3 regions of the Halomonas sp. THAF5a genome follow, and region 1 is predicted to be linked to each of the others. Evidence: predicted binding sites of a transcription regulator. Region 1 holds the regulator's gene; each other region holds the start of a gene.
What was found. Region 1 encodes FNR, which switches genes on or off when oxygen is low (the NO sensors DNR and NnrR bind a similar motif). Its sites were predicted from a motif close to TTGATNTANATCAA; they were not measured.
Positions count from the first base shown of each region.

Region 2: the regulator FNR is predicted to act here: its motif matches at 3,459-3,472, upstream of FIU83_RS00795 (SCP2 domain-containing protein).
Region 3: the regulator FNR is predicted to act here: its motif matches at 2,140-2,153, upstream of FIU83_RS12270 (Hsp20/alpha crystallin family protein).

Region 1 is NZ_CP045417.1:658,142-664,123, reverse strand. It holds gene FIU83_RS02975 (sulfite exporter TauE/SafE family protein) at 1-549, shown strand, start outside; gene hemN (oxygen-independent coproporphyrinogen III oxidase) at 645-2,000, shown strand; gene fnr (fumarate/nitrate reduction transcriptional regulator Fnr) at 2,068-2,811, shown strand; gene ttcA (tRNA 2-thiocytidine(32) synthetase TtcA) at 2,954-3,865, opposite strand; gene FIU83_RS02955 (3'-5' exonuclease) at 3,962-4,588, opposite strand; gene FIU83_RS02950 (putative nucleotidyltransferase substrate binding domain-containing protein) at 4,632-5,982, opposite strand, start outside.
Region 2 is NZ_CP045417.1:181,457-187,438, forward strand. It holds gene hemN (oxygen-independent coproporphyrinogen III oxidase) at 180-1,565, shown strand; gene gdhA (NADP-specific glutamate dehydrogenase) at 1,671-3,023, opposite strand; gene FIU83_RS00795 (SCP2 domain-containing protein) at 3,548-4,033, shown strand; gene FIU83_RS00800 (adenosylcobalamin-dependent ribonucleoside-diphosphate reductase) at 4,096-5,982, shown strand, end outside.
Region 3 is NZ_CP045417.1:2,702,468-2,708,449, forward strand. It holds gene FIU83_RS12255 (complex I NDUFA9 subunit family protein) at 1-312, shown strand, start outside; gene FIU83_RS12260 (zinc ribbon domain-containing protein YjdM) at 315-653, opposite strand; gene FIU83_RS12265 (DsbA family protein) at 809-1,447, shown strand; gene FIU83_RS12270 (Hsp20/alpha crystallin family protein) at 1,491-1,994, opposite strand; gene FIU83_RS12275 (nucleoside deaminase) at 2,183-2,620, opposite strand; gene FIU83_RS12280 (NADPH-dependent FMN reductase) at 2,818-3,408, shown strand; gene FIU83_RS12285 (hypothetical protein) at 3,856-4,077, shown strand; gene FIU83_RS12290 (M20/M25/M40 family metallo-hydrolase) at 4,571-5,833, shown strand; gene FIU83_RS12295 (ribose-phosphate diphosphokinase) at 5,897-5,982, opposite strand, start outside.

The DNA of each region.
Region 1 (5,982 bases):
TCGGGACTGCTGCTCGGCTACAACCTGGGCCGCATCGGAAGCTACATGGCGGCCGGCGCCCTGGCGGCGGCCCTCGGCACCCTGATTGCCCTGAGCCCCCAGGCGCGCCTGGGGCTCCAGGCACTGGCCGCGGTGATGCTGATCCTGATGGCGCTCTACATCGCCGACTGGTGGAAGGGACTCCTCAGGGTCGAGGCGGTCGGCAGGCGGCTCTGGCATCACCTCGAGCCCGTGGGGCGGCGGCTGATGCCGGTGGTGAGGGTGCCCCAGGCCTTCGCCCTGGGCGCCGTCTGGGGCTGGCTGCCGTGCGGCCTGGTCTACTCGATGCTCGCCTGGAGCCTGGCGATCGCCGACCCCCTGCGGGGCGCGGCCCTGATGGGCGCCTTCGGCCTCGGCACCCTGCCGGCCCTGCTGGCCACCGGCCTCGCCGCGCGCCAGTTCGGCACCCTGATCCGTCACCCGGCGACTCGCACGCTGGCCGCGCTCTCGATCATCGCCTTCGCCCTCTGGCAGCTGTGGACGCTGCTGCCGGGGGCGTCGATGCACTGACCCCGCGCCGATCGCGGCTTCGCTTGACGCAGCTCAACGCGTGGCGACGGGCGCCTCGCTAGCATGAAGGCATGTTTCCCTCCAGAGGGCCGACCATGCCCGCGCCCGCGCCTGCCGCATCCGGTCACGACGTCCCCTTCGCGGCGGCCTCGCCGTCCCCCGCCTATGCCGCCTACCCCACGCCCCGGGCGATGGACGACGGCATCGGCCCGGAGGCCTATCGTCAGGCCCTCGAGCAGAGCAACGCCGCGGCGCGTCCGCTATCGCTCTACGTGCATCTGCCCTTCTGCCAGCACGCCTGCTTTCACTGCACCCGCCGGCCGGTCACCACCGCGGACCGCCGGCTGGCCGAGGCCTACCTCAGCCGCCTCGATCGGGAGATGGTGTTGATCCGCCGCCACCTGGACCCCGGGCGCGAGATCCGCGCCCTGCGGTGGGGCGGCGGCACGCCGACCTTCCTGACACTCGACCAGATGGGCGACCTGATCGACCGGCTGGATGCCCGCTTCCGGCTGGCCGCCGACCGCGACCGGGAGTACCTCATCGAGATCGACCCCCGGGGGGCCGATGTCTTCACCCTGCGCCATCTCGAGGCGCTGGGCTTCAATCGGCTGAGCCTGGAGGTGCTCGATCTGGACCCCGAGGTCCAGCGGGCGATCAACCGCGAGCAGGGGCGCGGCATGACCGAGCAGCTGCTCGACGAGGCGGAGCGGCTGGGCTTCGGCTCCGTGAACCTGAACCTGGTCCTCGGCCTGCCTCGCCAGACCCGCGACGGCTTCATCGCCACCCTCGAGCAGGTCATCGCCATGGCGCCGTCGCGGCTGTCGCTGTTCCACTACCGCCATGCGCCCGAGCGCTTCCCCGGGCAGCGCCAGATCCGGTCCGCGGACCTGCCCGCTCCCCGGGAGGTCCGGGTGATGCTGCAGGCGGCCATCGAGCGGCTCGCCGCCGCGGGCTACGTGCATCTCGGCCACGACCGCTACGTGCGCGGTGGCGACCGCCTGGTCCAGGCGCTGGCGGCCGGGCGCCGGCGCGACGACCTGGTCGGCCTCGGCGTCATGGCGGTCTCGCGGCTGGACGCCCTGCACGTGCGCAACCCGCTGCGCCTCGCGGCGTACGAGGCGGCCCTGGACCGCGGGGAGTTGCCCACCGTCGCCGGCCATCGGCTGAGCCTGGACGACCGGCTGCGCGGCGCCGCCATCGAGCAGCTGACCTGCGATCATCATCTCGACCTGTCGGCCATCGGCGAGGCCTTCGGGCTGGACGCCGAGGCCCACCTCGCCGAGCCGCTGGCACGTCTCGCCGGTGCCGAGCCGCAGGGACTGATCGTGCGCGAGGGGCCTCGGTGGCGCGTGACGCCCAGCGGGCGCCTGATGATCCATCGACTGGCGGCGACCTTCGACGCCTACCTCGACGCCCCATCGCCACAGCCGGAAGCGCCACCCTCCTAAGGGATCCTTTGCCGGTGGGGGACTATCCCCCATAATGAGCAGCGAGCCACCCGTCATGGAGGAGAGCATGCCCGATCCCGCAACCGGCAGGCGCCGCGCCCTGATGAACGAGACGCGCTGCCAGACCTGCAGCCTGAGCTCGCTCTGCCTGCCGCTGGCGCTCGAAGTGCAGGACATGGACCAGTTCGATGCCATCATCCGTCGCCGGCCGCCATTGAAGAAGGGCGAACCCCTGTTCCGCCAGGGCACGCCCTTCACCAGCGTCTTCGCGGTGCGCTCGGGCAGCCTCAAGCAGGTGACCACCGAGGGCAGCGGCGAGGACCAGCTGACCAACTTCTACCTGCCCAGCGAGCTGGTGGGCCTCGACGGCATCGACGAGGAGCGCTACCCGGGGACGGTCGTGGCGCTGGAGACCACCACGGTCTGCGAGATCCCCTTCGATCGCCTCGACCGCCTCTCCGAATCCCTCCCGGAGCTGCGCGGCCAGCTCTACCGCAGCATGAGCAAGGAGATGCGCGACGACCGCCGCATGATGCGCCTGCTGTCACGCAAGACCGCCGACCAGCGCCTGGCGACCTTCTTCGCCAGCCTCTCCGACCGCTTCCGCCGCCGCGGCTACTCGCCCTACAGCTTCCGGCTCTCCATGTCCCGGGCCGACATCGGCAACTACCTGGGGCTCGCGGTGGAGACCGTCAGTCGCATCCTGAGCCGCTTCCAGACCCAGGGGCTGGTGGCCGTCTCCGGCCGCGAGGTCAACATCCTCGACCTGGAGGCTCTGCTCGAGGTCGCAGAGCAGGAGGGCTGTCGCTGACAGCGCCAGGCAGGGTGCTGACTGAACCGCCGCGTATCCGCCATCAACGAAGAAACCCACGGGACTCGACATCCCGTGGGTTTTTCATTGGCTTCCTCGACACCTGCCGCCCGTTACTGAGCCGCCGGGCGCTCGGCGCGACTCACTCGTTGTGCAGGTCGATGCGATCGGCCCGCATCTTGGCCTGCTTCTCCTCCAGCCCGGCGAAGTCGAACAGCTCGCGGTCGGCCAGCTGCGAGGGCGCGACGTTGGTCACCGCCTTGAACATGCTCTCCAGGCGGCCGGGATGCTTGGCCTCCCACTCGGCGAGCATCTCCTTGACCACCTGGCGCTGCAGATTCGGCTGCGAGCCGCACAGGTTGCAGGGAATGATCGGGAAGGCCATGCGCTCGGAGAATTCGGCGATGTCGGCCTCGCGGCAGTAGGCCAGCGGGCGGATGACGATGTTCTTGCCGTCGTCGGAGAGCAGCTTGGGCGGCATCGACTTGAGGCTGCCGCCGAAGAACATGTTGAGGAACAGCGTCTCGAGGATGTCCTCGCGGTGGTGGCCCAGGGCGATCTTGGTGGCCCCGATCTCCTCGGCGTAGCCGTACAGCGAGCCGCGGCGCAGCCGCGAGCAGAGCGCACAGGTGGTCTTGCCTTCCGGGGTCTTCTCCTTGACCACCGAGTAGGTGTCGCGCTCGAGGATGTGGTAGTCCACGCCGAGGCCGTCCAGGTACTCGGGCAGCACGTGCTCGGGGAAGCCGGGCTGCTTCTGGTCGAGGTTCACCGCCACCAGCGAGAAGTTCACCGGCGCGTTGCGCTGCAGGTTCCGGAGAATCTCCAGCATGGTGTAGCTGTCCTTGCCGCCGGAGAGGCACACCATCACCTTGTCGCCCTCGCGGATCATGTCGAAGTCGATGATGGCATTGCCGACCTGGCGCCGCAGGCGCTTCTGCAGCTTGTTGAACTCGCGCCTGGCCTGGGCGTCGGGCGCCTCGGCAGACGGGGTCGACGGCTCGGCCGGGGCGGCCTCATCGGCGGGACGGGGATCGAAGGTCACGGCATCTTGCATGGTCGGGGCGCTGCCAGGGCAATCGGGGAACGGAAAGGGCGCCTATCCTACCACTCTGCCGCGAGACTGGCGACGCGCCCCGCCCGTGCCGCGGAATCAGCCGCAGCGCTCTACCCCGAGCGCATCGCGGGTCAGGCGCAGATGGATCAGCGCCGCGGTCACGGCCTCCCCGAGCGCCGTGTGCCGCCCCATCACCGGCACCCCCATTCGCCTGGCCACCTCCTCGAAGCGCGGCCGGGTGGCGAGCTCGGGGTGCTGGCGACGCAGCCGGCGATAGTAGGCCTGGGCCACGTCGATGCGGGCGTTGGGCAGGTCGAAGCCGAAGCGCGGCCGCAGGTAGCGGTTGAGCAGCGTCAGGTCGTCGTCGAGGCGCCAGCCGATCAGCGGGCGGTTGCCGGCGAAGTCCAGGAACTGCGACAGGGCCTCGTCGATCCCGGCCCCCTCGGCCAGGTCGATGCCGCGCAGGCCGTGCAGGCGGATCGAATCACCACTCAGGCTGGCGGGCGGCGCCAGCCGCAGGTCGAGGGAGTCGCTGGTCAGCACCCGGTCGCCGCGAAGGCGCACCGCCGCCAGCGACAGCAGCTCGGCACGACGCGGGTCGGGACCGGTGGCCACGCAGTCGATGGCGACCAGCTCCTCGCCGGTATAGGGCGCGAAGAGCCAGCCATGATCGCCGCGTGCCTGTCGGCGTCGATCGGCGGCGCGGCGCAGGGCCCTGAGCATCAATAGAACCTCCGTGTGTCGTGGTCGGTGAACGGCGAGCGGGTCAGGAGTACTCGAGGTGGAAGCGATGGGACAGCCGCTGCTTGAACTCCTTGACGATATGCAGGGCCTCGCGGAGCAGGTCTCGCTCGAGGGAGGAGAGCGCCTGCACCACCACCCGGTCGGGCGCCTCGTCCCGGCCCTCGGGCTCGTCGAGGCGGGCCAGCTGCTGGCGAAGCCTCAGCTCGGTGAACAGCGACAGGGCCTCGCCCAGGTCCTCGGCGAAACGCTCCTCCAGGCGGCCGTCGGCGACCAGCGCCTCGAGCCGCTCCAGGGTCGAGGTCGCCGTGATGCGCCGCTCGAGTGCCAGGGTGCGCACGCCGTGGACGATGGGGAAGATGCCGCCCTTCTTGATGTCGACCCCGTGCTGGGGCTTCTTCAGCGACCCGAACAGGGTCAGCGGCGTAGAGAAGCGCAGCGCCGTGCGGGCGAAGTAGGAGAGCAGGATCTCGTCGCGGCTGCAGCGTTCGAAGAGTTCCTCGCGCAGCCGCGCGAGCAGCGCGGCGTTGCCGGCCACCGCGTGGGCGTCGAGCAGGATCGCCAGGCGCATCAGGCTCTCGCCGTCGCGCTTGGCCGCCCACTGGGCGATGCGCCCGCGCCACTGGCTCTCGGTGCCCACCCACTCGGGGTTGGAGACCATGATGTCGCCGGGACAGGGCGGGTAGCCCAGCTCGATCAGCGTCTCGGTGAGGCGCTGCATCTGCGCCGCGCAGTCGGGCCAGTCGAGGTCGTCGGTGAGGATCAGGCCGTTGTCCTGGTCGGTCTTCAGGATCTGCTCGCCACGCCCCTCGCTGCCCATCACCATCAGGCAGCTGTGGTCGTGGTAACGCTCCTCGATCAGAAAGCCCCAGGCCTTGTTCATGATGCGCCCGTTGAGGGCGGCCAAGAGCCCCATGGCGAAGCGCAGCTTGACGCCCTGGGCCATCAGCGCCTTGACCAGCTCCGGGGTGCGGCGGCTGGCGGCGGCCAGCGTCTCCAGGCTGCTGGCCTGCTCCACCTGCAGGCTCACCACGTAGCTGCGGCTGGAGAAGTAGCTGAGCACGTCGGTCAGCTCGACCACGCCACAGGGGCGGCCGTCCTCCATGACCACGACCCGCTCGACCTTGCAGCGGGTCATCTGGACCAGCACCTCGAACAGGTACTGCTGGGGCGTGGCGGTGATCAGGGCGTAGTGCGCCACGTCCTTCACCGGGCTCTGCTGGGTCAGGCCCTCGAGGACCAGGGCATTGAGCAGGTCGGTCTTGGTGACCATGCCCGGCCCCTCCTCGCCCTCGACCAGCAGGCTGTCGGCGTGGCTGTCGTTCAGGGTATGCACCGCCTCGGCCATGCTGGTGGTGGCCGGCACCACCCGCGGG
Region 2 (5,982 bases), 480 kb from region 1:
GAATCTTATTTCCTGGGTTCAAGGTGCCGATCCCAGCCATGTCGGCGCTTTTTTCCATGTCTTGATCTGAGTCAGCTACCCCTTCGAGGGTACCGACGGGCGCGGTCGCGGCTGGCATACTTCGCCCAACGGTGACGGCTGCGGCCGCCGCCCTTCGGTTCAAGAGGCTCGATTCGCTCATGCAAGATACCCTGCCGTTCATCCGTCCCCTGGTCGAGAAGTACGACCGCCCCGGCCCGCGCTATACCTCCTATCCCACGGCGCCGCAGTTCCAGGCGGCCTTCGCCGAGGACGACTACCGGGCCGCCGCCGAGCGCAGCAACGCGGCCGCCTCGCCCAAGCCGCTCTCGGCCTACGTGCATATCCCCTTCTGCGAGAGCCTCTGCTATTACTGTGCCTGCAACAAGATCATTACCCACAATCGGCAGCGGGCGGCGGAGTACCTGGCTTGGCTCAAGCGGGAGATCGAGCTGCAGGGGGTGCTGTTCGACGAGTCGCGGCGCATGACCCAGCTGCACTTGGGCGGCGGCACCCCGACCTACCTCGATAACGACCAGCTCGGCGAGCTGATGGCGGCGCTGGACGCGGCCTTCCACTTCGCCGAGCCCGAGGAACGGGAGTTCTCGCTGGAGGTGGACCCGCGCACCGTGACTCCCGCGCAGATCCATGAGTTGCGTGCCCTGGGCTTCAATCGCCTGAGTTTCGGCGTGCAGGACTTCGATACCCGGGTGCAGGAGGCGGTCAACCGTATCCAGAGCGAGGAGCAGGTGCTGGAGCTGGTGGGGGCGGCCCGCGAGGCGGGCTTCCAGTCGGTGAGCGTCGATCTGATCTACGGCCTGCCGCTGCAGACCGTGGGGAGCTTCGACGCAACCCTGGACAAGATCATCGCCCTGCGCCCGGATCGCATCGCCACCTACAGCTATGCCCACCTGCCGGAGCTGTTCAAGGCGCAGCGCTTGATCCGCCCCGAGGACATGCCGCCGCCGGAGCGCAAGATCGAGCTGCTGGAGCTGATCATCCGCCGCCTCACTGAGGCGGGCTACGTTTACATCGGCATGGATCACTTCGCCCTGCCAGAGGACGAGCTTTCGCTGGCCAAGGAAAACGGCACCCTGCAGCGCAACTTCCAGGGCTACTCGACCCACGCCGACTGCGATCTGATCGGCCTGGGCAACACCGCCATCGGCAAGGTCGGCGACAGCTACAGCCAGAACGTCAAGGAGACCGCCCAGTACCAGGCGCGCCTCGAGGCGGGGCGGCTGCCGGTGATGCGCGGCTACCGCCTCAACGCCGACGACGTGCTGCGTCGCGATGTGATCAACGCCCTGATGTGCCACGGCCGCATCGTCTTCGCCGAGATCGAGGCGGCTCACGGCATCGTCTTTCGCGATACCTTCTCCGAGGCCCTCGAGGAGCTCGAGGAGATGGTCGACGACGGCCTGCTTTCCCTCTCCGATACCGCCATCGAGGTGCTGCCCGCCGGGCGGCTGATGATGCGCAACGCCGCCATGGCCTTCGACGCCTACCTGAGCCACAGCACCGGGCGCTACTCGCGCACCGTCTGATCCCGGCGGCCATCCCTGCTCAGGGCGGTTCACCCCGCCCAAAGCAGTGCGGCGCCCCTCGGGGCGCCGCGTGGTCTTCCGTTACTGCGATCTCGCCCGTCGGGCTTAGCAGACGCCCTGCTCGATCATGGCGTCGGCGACCCTGCGGAAGCCGGCGATGTTGGCGCCCAGCACCAGGTTGGTGGGGTCGTCGAACTCGGCGGCGGTCTCGGCGCACTGCCGGTGGATATTGGCCATGATCGCCTTGAGCTTGGCGTCGACCTTCTCCAGCGGCCACTGCTCCATGCTGCTGTTCTGCGCCATCTCCAGCTGGCTGGTCGCCACGCCGCCGGCGTTGGCCGCCTTGCCGGGGCCGTAGGCGATCTTCGCCGCCAGGAAGCGATCCACGGCCGCGGCGGTGGAGGGCATGTTGGCGCCCTCGCTGATGCAGGTCACGCCGTTGCCCAGCAGGGTCTCGGCGTCGGCCTCGGTCAGCTCGTTCTGGGTGGCGCAGGGGAAGGCGACCTCGCCCTTGAGGCGCCACACCGCGTGGCCGTCGGCCGGGTAGTCGCCCGCCGGGATGTAGCGCGCCTCCGGGTGCTGGGCCAGGTAGGCCTCGAGCGAGGTGCGCTGGACCTCCTTGAGCTCGCGCAGCAGCGCCAGGTCGATGCCGTCGGGGTCGTGCAGGGTGCCGCGGGAGTCGGAGCAGCTGACGGGATTCGCGCCGAGTGCCTGGAGCTTCTCGATGGTGTAGATCGCGACGTTGCCGGCGCCGGAGACCAGGCAGGTCTTGCCGGCGAGGCTATCGCCGCGGGCCGCGAGCATGTTCTCGGCGAAATAGACGGCGCCGTAGCCGGTGGCCTCCTTGCGCCCGATGGAGCCGCCCCAGTTGAGGCTCTTGCCGGTCAGCACGCCTTCGTAGCGGCCGGTCAGGCGCTTGTACTGGCCGTAGAGGAAGCCGATCTCGCGCTCGCCCACGCCGATGTCGCCGGCCGGCACGTCGGTGGTCGGGCCGATGTGGCGGTAGAGCTCGCTCATGAAGGCCTGGCAGAAGCGCATGATCTCGCCGTCCGAGCGCCCCTTGGGGTCGAAGTCCGAGCCGCCCTTGCCGCCGCCGATGGGCAGGCCGGTAAGGGCGTTCTTGAAGATCTGCTCGAAGCCCAGGAACTTGATGGTCCCCGCGGTCACGCTGGGGTGGAAGCGCAGCCCGCCCTTGTAGGGGCCGAGGGCCGAGTTGAACTGGATGCGATAGCCCTTGTTGACCTGCACCTTGCCGGCGTCGTCGGTCCAGCAGACGCGGAACATGATCTGCCGCTCGGGTTCGACGATGCGCTCGATGATGTTGTGGTCGAGGTAGTGGGGGCTGCGCTCGAAGAGCGGGCGCAGGCACTCGAGCACCTCCTCGGCGGCCTGGTAGAACTCGGTCTGGGCCGGGCTGCTCCTGCGCAGGGCCTCGAGGGTGTCGTGAACGTAGGGCATGGGTCGTGTCCTGTGCGGTGGAAAACCATTCCACGCACTCTAATCGATGCACCATTATGCAGCAAGCGCATAGCTTATGCGGAGATTAGACATAGTATTGACGCGAAATTCCTTTAAAAGCGCAGAAATGTGTGCACCAGATTAAAACATCTAACCTATCTAATAAATTGTGTATCAACGATCTCCGAGTCGCATCGGCCGCGTCGACAGGGCAAGGGAGCCAGCGTGGGGGCGCCGGAGGACGCGAGCCGGGGGCCGGAAGGAGGCCGAGCAGGGGACGCAGGCGGGTGCGCCATCGCCTGGCTGCCGCCCCGCCAGGTGCCGCGGCGTGACCGGCGACGGCGTTGAGGCTTCGCTTGCACATCTTGTGCCAGGGGGGGGGCAGTGGTCTATATATGGTATGCAGCGCTTGGGGAGCGCGCCGCAGGCGACGCCTTGACGCACGTCAGTGCAGGCGGTTTAGATGCCCCCTAGGATGAGCGCTCCGGCGGCCTAGCCGCCCCGACATCATCAGGAGAAGCCGCATGTCTCTGCCCCATCCGACGCTGTCGCTTGTGCGCCCGCTCGCCCCGAGTCGTGTGATCCGCGCCCTGGATCCCCGGGTGCCGCTGGGCATCAAGCGCCGGCTGGTGGAGCCGCTGCTCAACCGCACCTTCGCCGGGCCGCTCGCCGAGGGCGAGTTCGACGCCCTTGAGGGCCGCCGCATCAGCCTGACCGTCGAGGACCTCGGCGTGACGCTGACGCTGAGCCTCGTCGAGCAGCGCCTGGTGCTCTGCCTCGAGCCCGGCGAGGCGACCATCCGCGGCGGCTGGCGCGAGTTTCTGTGCCTTGCCACCCGGAGGGAGGATCCCGACAGCCTGTTCTTCCAGCGTCGCCTTTCGATCGAGGGCGACACCGAACTCGGCCTGATGGTTAAGAACCTGCTCGACGGGCTCGAGGAGGGCCTCGCCCAGGGGCGTCTCGGCGAGTGGCTGTTGCGCCTGGAGCGCCTCACGGCGCGCGATCGCTGACCCGCCGCCCCGCGTTTCTCTCGATACCGACTCCCCCGACACCGCTCTGGAGACCCCCCGACATGAGCACATCCGCCAAGGCCGTCAAGACCTCCAACGAGGTGCCCCTGCAGGCGCCGTCCCGCGACATCTGGGACGCCAAGTACCGCCTCAAGGACCGTCACGGCCACCCCGTGGACCAGGACGTCCCTGCCACCTGGGAGCGCGTCGCCAAGGCGCTCGCGGCGGTGGAGGGCGATCAGGCCGAGGCGTGGCTGCCGAAGTTTCGCTGGGCGCTGGAGAACGGTGCCATCCCGGCCGGGCGGATCATGTCCAATGCCGGCGCCGAGGCCTACAAGCCGGCGGTGAGCCTGATCAACTGCACCGTCTCGCGCACCATCCGCGATGCCATGCACGATATCCTCGACTCGGTGGTGGATGCCGGCATGACCCTCAAGGCGGGCTGCGGCATCGGCTACGACTTCTCGACCCTGCGACACAAGGGCGCCTTCGTGTTCGGCGCCGGCGCCGGCACCAACGGCCCGCTGGCGTTCATGGATATCTACGACAAGATGTGCTTCACGGTGGCCTCGGCGGGCGGGCGCCGCGGCGCCCAGATGGGCACCTTCGACGTCGGCCACCCCGACGTGCGCCAGTTCATCGAGGCCAAGCGCGAGGCGGGCCGGCTGCGCCAGTTCAATCTCTCGCTGCTGATCACCGACGAGTTCATGGAGGCGGTGAAGAACGACACCGACTGGCCGCTGGCCTTTCCCCTCCACCCGGGCGAGAAGGACGACGTCGAGGAGAGCGAGCTGATCTACCGCGACTGGCCGGTGATCGAGGAGGGCTACACCCTCGACGACGAGGGGCGCGTGGCCTGCCGCATCGTCGAGGTGATCCGCGCCCGGGAGCTGTGGGACACCATCATGGCCTCGACCTACGACTTCGCCGAGCCGGGCTTCATCCTGATCGACCAGGTCAACCGCATGAACAACAACTGGTTCTGCGAAGAGATCCGCGCCACCAATCCTTGCGGCGAACAGCCGCTGCCACCGGAGGGCGCCTGCCTGCTCGGCTCGGTGAACCTGACTCGGTTCGTCATCGACCCCTTCGGCAAGGCGCCGCGCTTCGACTGGGAGCGCTACCGCCAGGTGGTGGCGATCTTCACTCGCATGCTCGACAACGTGGTCGAGATCAGCGGCCTGCCCCTGGAGGGCCAGCGACGCGAGATCGAGGCCAAGCGCCGCCACGGCATGGGGTTCCTGGGCCTGGGCTCGACCCTGACCATGCTCAAGATTCCCTACGGCTCGGCGGAATCGCTCGCCTTCACCGAGGAGGTGAGTCGCACCCTGGCCCTCGAGGGCTGGAAGCAGGCCCTGGAACTCGCCCGCGAGAAGGGCGCGGCGCCGGCGCTCACCGAGGACTACGCGATCACCCCGCGGATGATGCGCGAGCGCCCCGAGCTCAAGCGCGACGGCTACGAGGTCGGCGACAAGGTGCCGGGGCGCATCCTCCACGCCCGCTACAGCCGCTACATGCAGAAGGTCGCCGAGGTGGAGCCGGAGCTGGTGGCGGCGCTGGCCGAGCACGGCGCGCGCTTCACCCACCACAGCTCGATCGCCCCCACGGGCACCATCTCGCTGTCGCTGGGCAATAACGCCTCCAACGGCATCGAGCCGTCTTTCTCGCACCGCTACTTCCGCAACGTCATCCAGTCGGGCAAGAAGACCAAGGAGCAGGTCGAGGTGGTCTCCTTCGAGCTGGCCGCCTACCGCCACTTCATCGCCGCCGAGGCGGTGGAGAGCGACCTGCCCGACTACTTCATCACCGCCGACGCGGTGAGCCCGAAGCAGCACGTGGCGGTGCAGGCGGCGGCCCAGGGGTGGGTCGACTCGGCGATCTCCAAGACGGTCAACGTGCCCACCGAGTTCGCCTTCGAGGAGTTCAAGGACCTCTACCTCGACGCCTAC
Region 3 (5,982 bases), 1.8 Mb from region 1:
GCGACCCCGCGGCGCCTCTTCGAGCTCGGCGGCCCCGAGGTGCTGCGCTACCGCGAGCTCCTCGAGGCGCTGCTCGCCCACCTCGGACGCTCGCGCCCGCTGGTGCCGCTGCCCTTCCTGGCGTGGCGCCTCGCCGCGGCCCTGGCCCGTCCGCTGCCCGGGCCGCCGCTGACCCGCGACCAGGTGATCCTGATGCAGGCCGACAACGTCGCCGACCCCGAGGTCGGCGGCTTCGCCGACCTCGGCATACTGCCCCACTCGCTGCGCGAGAGCCTGCCGAGCTGCCTGCCGTCGGCGCCGCCACGGCGCTGACCTCAGGCCTTCTTGACGAACATCGACTTGAGCTTCATCGGCCCGATGCCGTCGACCTTGCAGTCGATGTCGTGATCCCCGTCGACCAGGCGGATGTTCTTGACCTTGGTGCCGACCTTCACCACCGAGGAGGCACCCTTGACCTTGAGGTCCTTGATCACGGTCACGGTGTCGCCGTCGGCCAGCGGATTGCCGTTGGCATCGCGGATCACCGGCTCGTCCTCGCCCGCCGCCGGGGCCTCCTTCGACCACTCGTGGCCGCACTCCGGACAGACGTGCTGCATGCCGTCGTCGTAAGTGAACTCGGAGCCGCACTCGGGGCAGTTGGGCAGATCGCTCATCGAAGGTGTCCTGTGCATGGTGAGGGAGGCGGCAAGCCTACCTCCCGCGACCGCGTCGCTCCAGTCGACACCTTGTCGCGGGCGACGCTCCTCCCCTCTCGGGGCGGTGCGCTGCTACCCTGTCGGGCGTCGCCCCATCGTCACAGGAGCCCCGGATGACCCGGCCACGCATCACCCTCGACGTCTTCAGCGACGTCGTCTGTCCCTTCTGCTATCTGGAGGCGCCGGAACTCGACGCCCTGGCCGAGCGCTTCGCGGGCGAGGTCGAGATCCGCTGGCGCGCCTTCGAGCTGCGCCCCGCGCCGGAGCCGACCCTCGACCCCGACGGCGACTACCTGCACGACGTCTGGGCGCGGGCCGTCACCCCCATGGCGGCGGAGCGCGGCATGACCCTGCGCCTGCCTCGCCGGCAGCCCCGCTCGCGGCTGGCCCACGAGGCCCATGCCTGGGCCGCCGAGCAGGCGGGTGAGCGCCCCGATGCGGGGACGGCGATGCGCATGGCGCTGTTTCGCGGCTTCTTCGAGGAGAGCCTGGACCTGGCCGATGCCGAGGTCCTCGCCGGGGTGGCCGACGGCCTGGGCCTGGATGGCGCGGCCCTGCACCGGGCACTGATAGCGGGTGACTATCGCGAGCACGTGCTGGCCGATCAGCGCCTCGCCGGGGAACTCGGCATCGGCGGCGTGCCGGGCCTGCGCTTCTCGCTGGACGGCGAGCACGCCGGGGTGCTCGAGGGCGCGCAGCCGCGCCGCCAGCTGTTCCTGGCCGTGGAGCGGCTGCGCGATCTGATGGGCTGACCCGGGAGACCGACCCGCGGCGTCGGATGGGGCGCACCGCCGGCTACTTGACCTCGACCCGACGACGATTGGCGCGCTTGCGCTTGGGCAGCGTCAGCTCGAGGACGCCATTCCTGAAGCTGGCCTGCGCCTGGTCGGTGTCGACCTCGCCGGGCAGGGCCACGGTACGGGTGAAGGAGCCGCGAGAGATCTCGGAGCGAACGTAGTCGCCTTCCTCCTCCTTGCTCTGCTCGCGGTGGTCGCCCTTGATGGTCACCGCACCGTCGGTCACCGAGACATCGAGCTCCTCGCGCTCGAAGCCCGGGGCCTCGGCCCGCACCACCACCTCGGCGTCCCGGTCGATGACATCGACCCTGGGCATGCCCTTCTCGAAGGCGGCGAAGCGCTCCCAGAGGGGGTGCTCCCAGCGAGAGGGCATCCGACCGCGATCGAAGAAGCTCTCCAGCATACGGTCGAACTCGCGGAACGGGTTCATCGCCCGGGTCTCCGACGCCTGGGCAGACGACTCGGTCGAGACCGGGACCTCCTTGGATGCTTTCTTGGCCATGACGATGACTCCTCCAGTCACAATTCGATGAATCGATCAGGATGGGGGCCAACGAACGCGGGCGTGGCCCCACACGGACGCCACGATCGCCCCCCGTCGCACGGCCCCTCTCGTCATGAAGATAGTCCAGCCGCGCCCCAGCGCGTTGATCCAGGTCAACAGGCGTCTCACCGCCCCGCCAGGGCGGGCTATTCGCCGATGTCCTCGTGCCACAGCTCGGGCGAGGCCGCGATGAAGGCCTCCATGAGCGCGATGCACTCGGGATCATCGCGCACCTCCACCTCGACGCCGCGCGCCTCGAGCAGCCCCTCCTCGCCCAGGAAGGTCCGGTGCTCGCCGATCACGACCCGGGGAATCCCGTAGAGCAGGATGGCGCCGCTGCACATGGCGCAGGGCGAGAGCGTGGTATAGAGCGTGCTCTCCCGGTAGACCTCGGCCGGATGGCGCCCCGCATTCTCCAGGGCGTCCATCTCGCCATGCAGGACCGCGCTGCCCAGCTGCACGCGGCGATTGCGGCCGCGACCGATGATCACGCCGCGGTGCACCAGCACCGCGCCGATGGGGATGCCGCCCTCGTCGAGTCCCCGGCGGGCCTCCTCGAGCGCGGCGTACATGAAGTCTTGCATGAACGAACTCCTTCCGGGCAATGGGGTCCAGACTACGCGGCCTGGCCACGCGTGCGCCAGTCGAGGCTTGACCCTCGGGTGGTCCAACGTCGCAGAATGAAGCCTCGAGCGAGGAGGCCGTGCCGGCCAGCGCGCCAGGCGCGGCGCGACAGGGCCAGGACCGCGCCCCCATCGACGGAACGACGAGGAGAGCCCCCATGACCGATCGCCAGCCCCATCCACGCATCCTGGTCTTCGCCGGCAGTACCCGCGCCGGCTCATGCAACAAGCGGCTGGCCCGCCAGGCCGCCGAGAGCATCGAGCGGGCGGGCGGCCGCCCCACCTTCATCGACCTGCGCGATCACCCGATGCCCCTCTACGACGGTGACCTGGAGGCCGAGCAGGGGCTGCCGGAGAACGCCCTGGTGCTGCGTCGCGGCCTGGCCGAGCACGATGGCCTGCTGATCGCCTCGCCGGAGTACAACGGCTTTCCCACTCCGCTACTCAAGAACACCGTCGACTGGCTGAGCCGCCCCCATCAGGGCGAGAGCGGCCTGGCGCTCTTCGCGGACAAGCTCGCCGCCGTGGTCTCCGCCTCTCCGGGCGCTCTCGGCGGCCTGCGCAGCCTGACGCTGACGCGCCAGCTGCTCACCAACATCGGCGTGACCGTGCTGCCCGACCAGCTGGCCGTGGCGCGCGCGGCCGAGGCCTTCGACGATCGTGGGCGGCTCGTCGACGATGGCCAGCAGCAGCGCCTCGACGCCCTCTGCCAGCGGCTGGTCGACACCCTGCACCGGCTGAAGGGCTGATACGCGGGGCCGACGCAAGGCCGAGGGGAAACCGGAACGCGGCGCCGTCTCGGTCCCTCGCCGCGGCGCCCTATCCTCGTCTCATCTCAGGGGCCGATGAGCCCGCGGCGACGCCCAGTCGAACGCCTGATTTTCGCCGGCCAGGCGGGCGCTTCGCGGCGCCGTCACGGGCGCCGGGCACTACACTGAAGAGGCCAGCGCCAAGGCGCCCGCGACGGCGACCGGAAGGCCAGCGCCAAGAATCACGGTGGTCCTGTGAATCCCGCCCCTCCTTCTTCACGCGACCCTCTCAAGCTCCGCACCCCTTGCCGCCCGGCAACCCGCGTGTCCGCCATGGCGCGTCCGCCCCGAGCGGCGCCCCTGCGACGTCGGACACCCGTGGGTCGGTTCGAGGGTGGCGCCGGACCGATCCGACAGCCTCAGCGCCACGACACGACGAGGCGTCCCATGAAACTCACAACCCTGACGGCCATCCTGCTCATGAGCCTGTTCGCCGCGAGTGCCTCCCTGGGAGCCGGTGATTCCACGTATCTGGAAGCGCGCAGCGCGCGCCTGCAGCAGGGCATCGCCGACACGAGCCAGCCCCAGGCCCCTGGCATCATGGATACGAAGCGTATCCAGCACCGGGAGCAACACCGGTCCGGCGCTCAGGAGCGGTGGTGGAAATGACGTCGGCAGCGGCGCGCTCCCTGTCCCGCTGACCCGACCGCGCGCAGACGCCAGCAAGGCGCGCGCCGGCCACGACCGACCGTTCGACACGGCTCCCGACGAGACACGCCGTCGCTTCCCAGGACAGGCCAGGCCCCGCGGGGTCTGGCCTCGGCGCTGGCCGCGCTGGAGCGCCATCATGGCCGCTGGCTGCTGACGCTCTTCGGGCGCCGTCCGCCGGCCGGTCCCGAGTGGCTGCGCACCCACCCCTCGACGCGGGAACGCATCCGTCGGCTGCTGGCGGCCGAGGCCCCCGCGGGTCATCCGCCGCCCACGCCCGTTGTCGACCCCGCACACTCCCCGGTGATCGACGAGCCGCCGGGGCCGCTGGGCCGCGGCTACTGGCTGCGCCGCTGATTTGCGCGCCCGGGCCGCCTGGCCGCATCCTGTGGGGCGAGGCGCACCGCCAACGCCGTGACCGCCCCTTTCATCGAGCCATCGAGAGAACAGCCCCATGAGCGATTCCCAAGCCCCCTGGACCCAAGCCATGCCCGAGGCGCAGTTCGACCTGATGCGACGCATCCTCGCCGCCCCGAGCCCCGTGGGGCTGGAGGGCGCCATGACCTACGGCGTGCTGAAGCCACGCTTCGAGGCCACCACCCCCGCACACTGGCGGCTCCAGCAGTTCAAGGGCCATGCCGGCGTGGTGCTCGACACCCACCCGGGCCGCGACGACCTGTTCAAGGTGATGATCATCGGCCACGCCGACAAGATCCGCATGCAGGTACGCTCGATCGGCGAGGACGGCAAGATCTGGATCAACACCGACTCCTTCCTGCCCGGCGTGCTGATCGGCCACGAGGTCACGCTGTTCAGCGAGGACCCGCAGGCACCCGGCCAGTACCGGCGCCTCGAGGGCGGCACCGTGGAGGCGCTGGGTGCCATCCACTTCTCCGACCCGGCGCAGCGCTCCGGCGAGAAGGGCATCAAGAAGGAGCAGATCTACCTTGACCTGCAGATCCACGGCGAGAACAAGAAGCAGCAGGTGGAGAACCTCGGCGTGCGCCCCGGCGATGCCATCCTGCTGAACCGTCCCATCCGGCCGGGCTTCAGCCCGGACACCTTCTACGGCGCCTACCTGGACAACGGCCTGGGCTGCTTCGTCACCGCCGAGGTGGCGCGGCTGATCGCCGAGGCGGGCGGTACCGAGCAGGTGCGAGTGCTGTTCGCCATCGCCAGCTACGAGGAGATCGGCCGCTTCGGCAGCCGGGTACTGGCCGGAGAGCTGCGTCCCGACGCCATCATCGCCGTGGACGTGAACCACGACTACGTGGCCGCCCCCGGCATCGGCGACCGGCGCATGCAGCCCCTGGAGATGGGCAAGGGCTTCACCATGTCGGTGGGGGCCATCGCCAGCGAGCAGCTCAACCGGATCGTCGAGACCACCGCCCGGCAGCGGGGCATTCCCTTCCAGCGCGATATCGTGGGGCCGGATACCGGCACCGACGGCATGGCGGGGGTGCTTGCCGCCGTGGACTGCGTCGCCACCTCGATCGGCTTCCCGATCCGCAACATGCACACCATCTCCGAGACCGGCCACACCAAGGACGTGCTGGCGGCGATCCACGCCATCACCCACACCGTCCAGGCGCTGGACGCTCTGCCCGACCCGCATCGCGAGTTCCTCGACCACCACCCGCGCCTGGACGAGGCGGGGCCGCTCACCCATCGCGGCAGCGAAAAGCCCGGCGAGGACGAGACCCAGGGCGCCGGCTAGCCGGGCCGTCGCGATGATCCCGGTCGCGGCGGGGGCTCGGCCGGCTCCTCGCGACTCCGCGGGTTAGTGCCGGGCCGCCAGCACCCGGGCGAGGGCCGGCGCCAGCAGGGGCGCCAGGGCAATGGCGTTGCTCGAGTGCGCGATGGCGT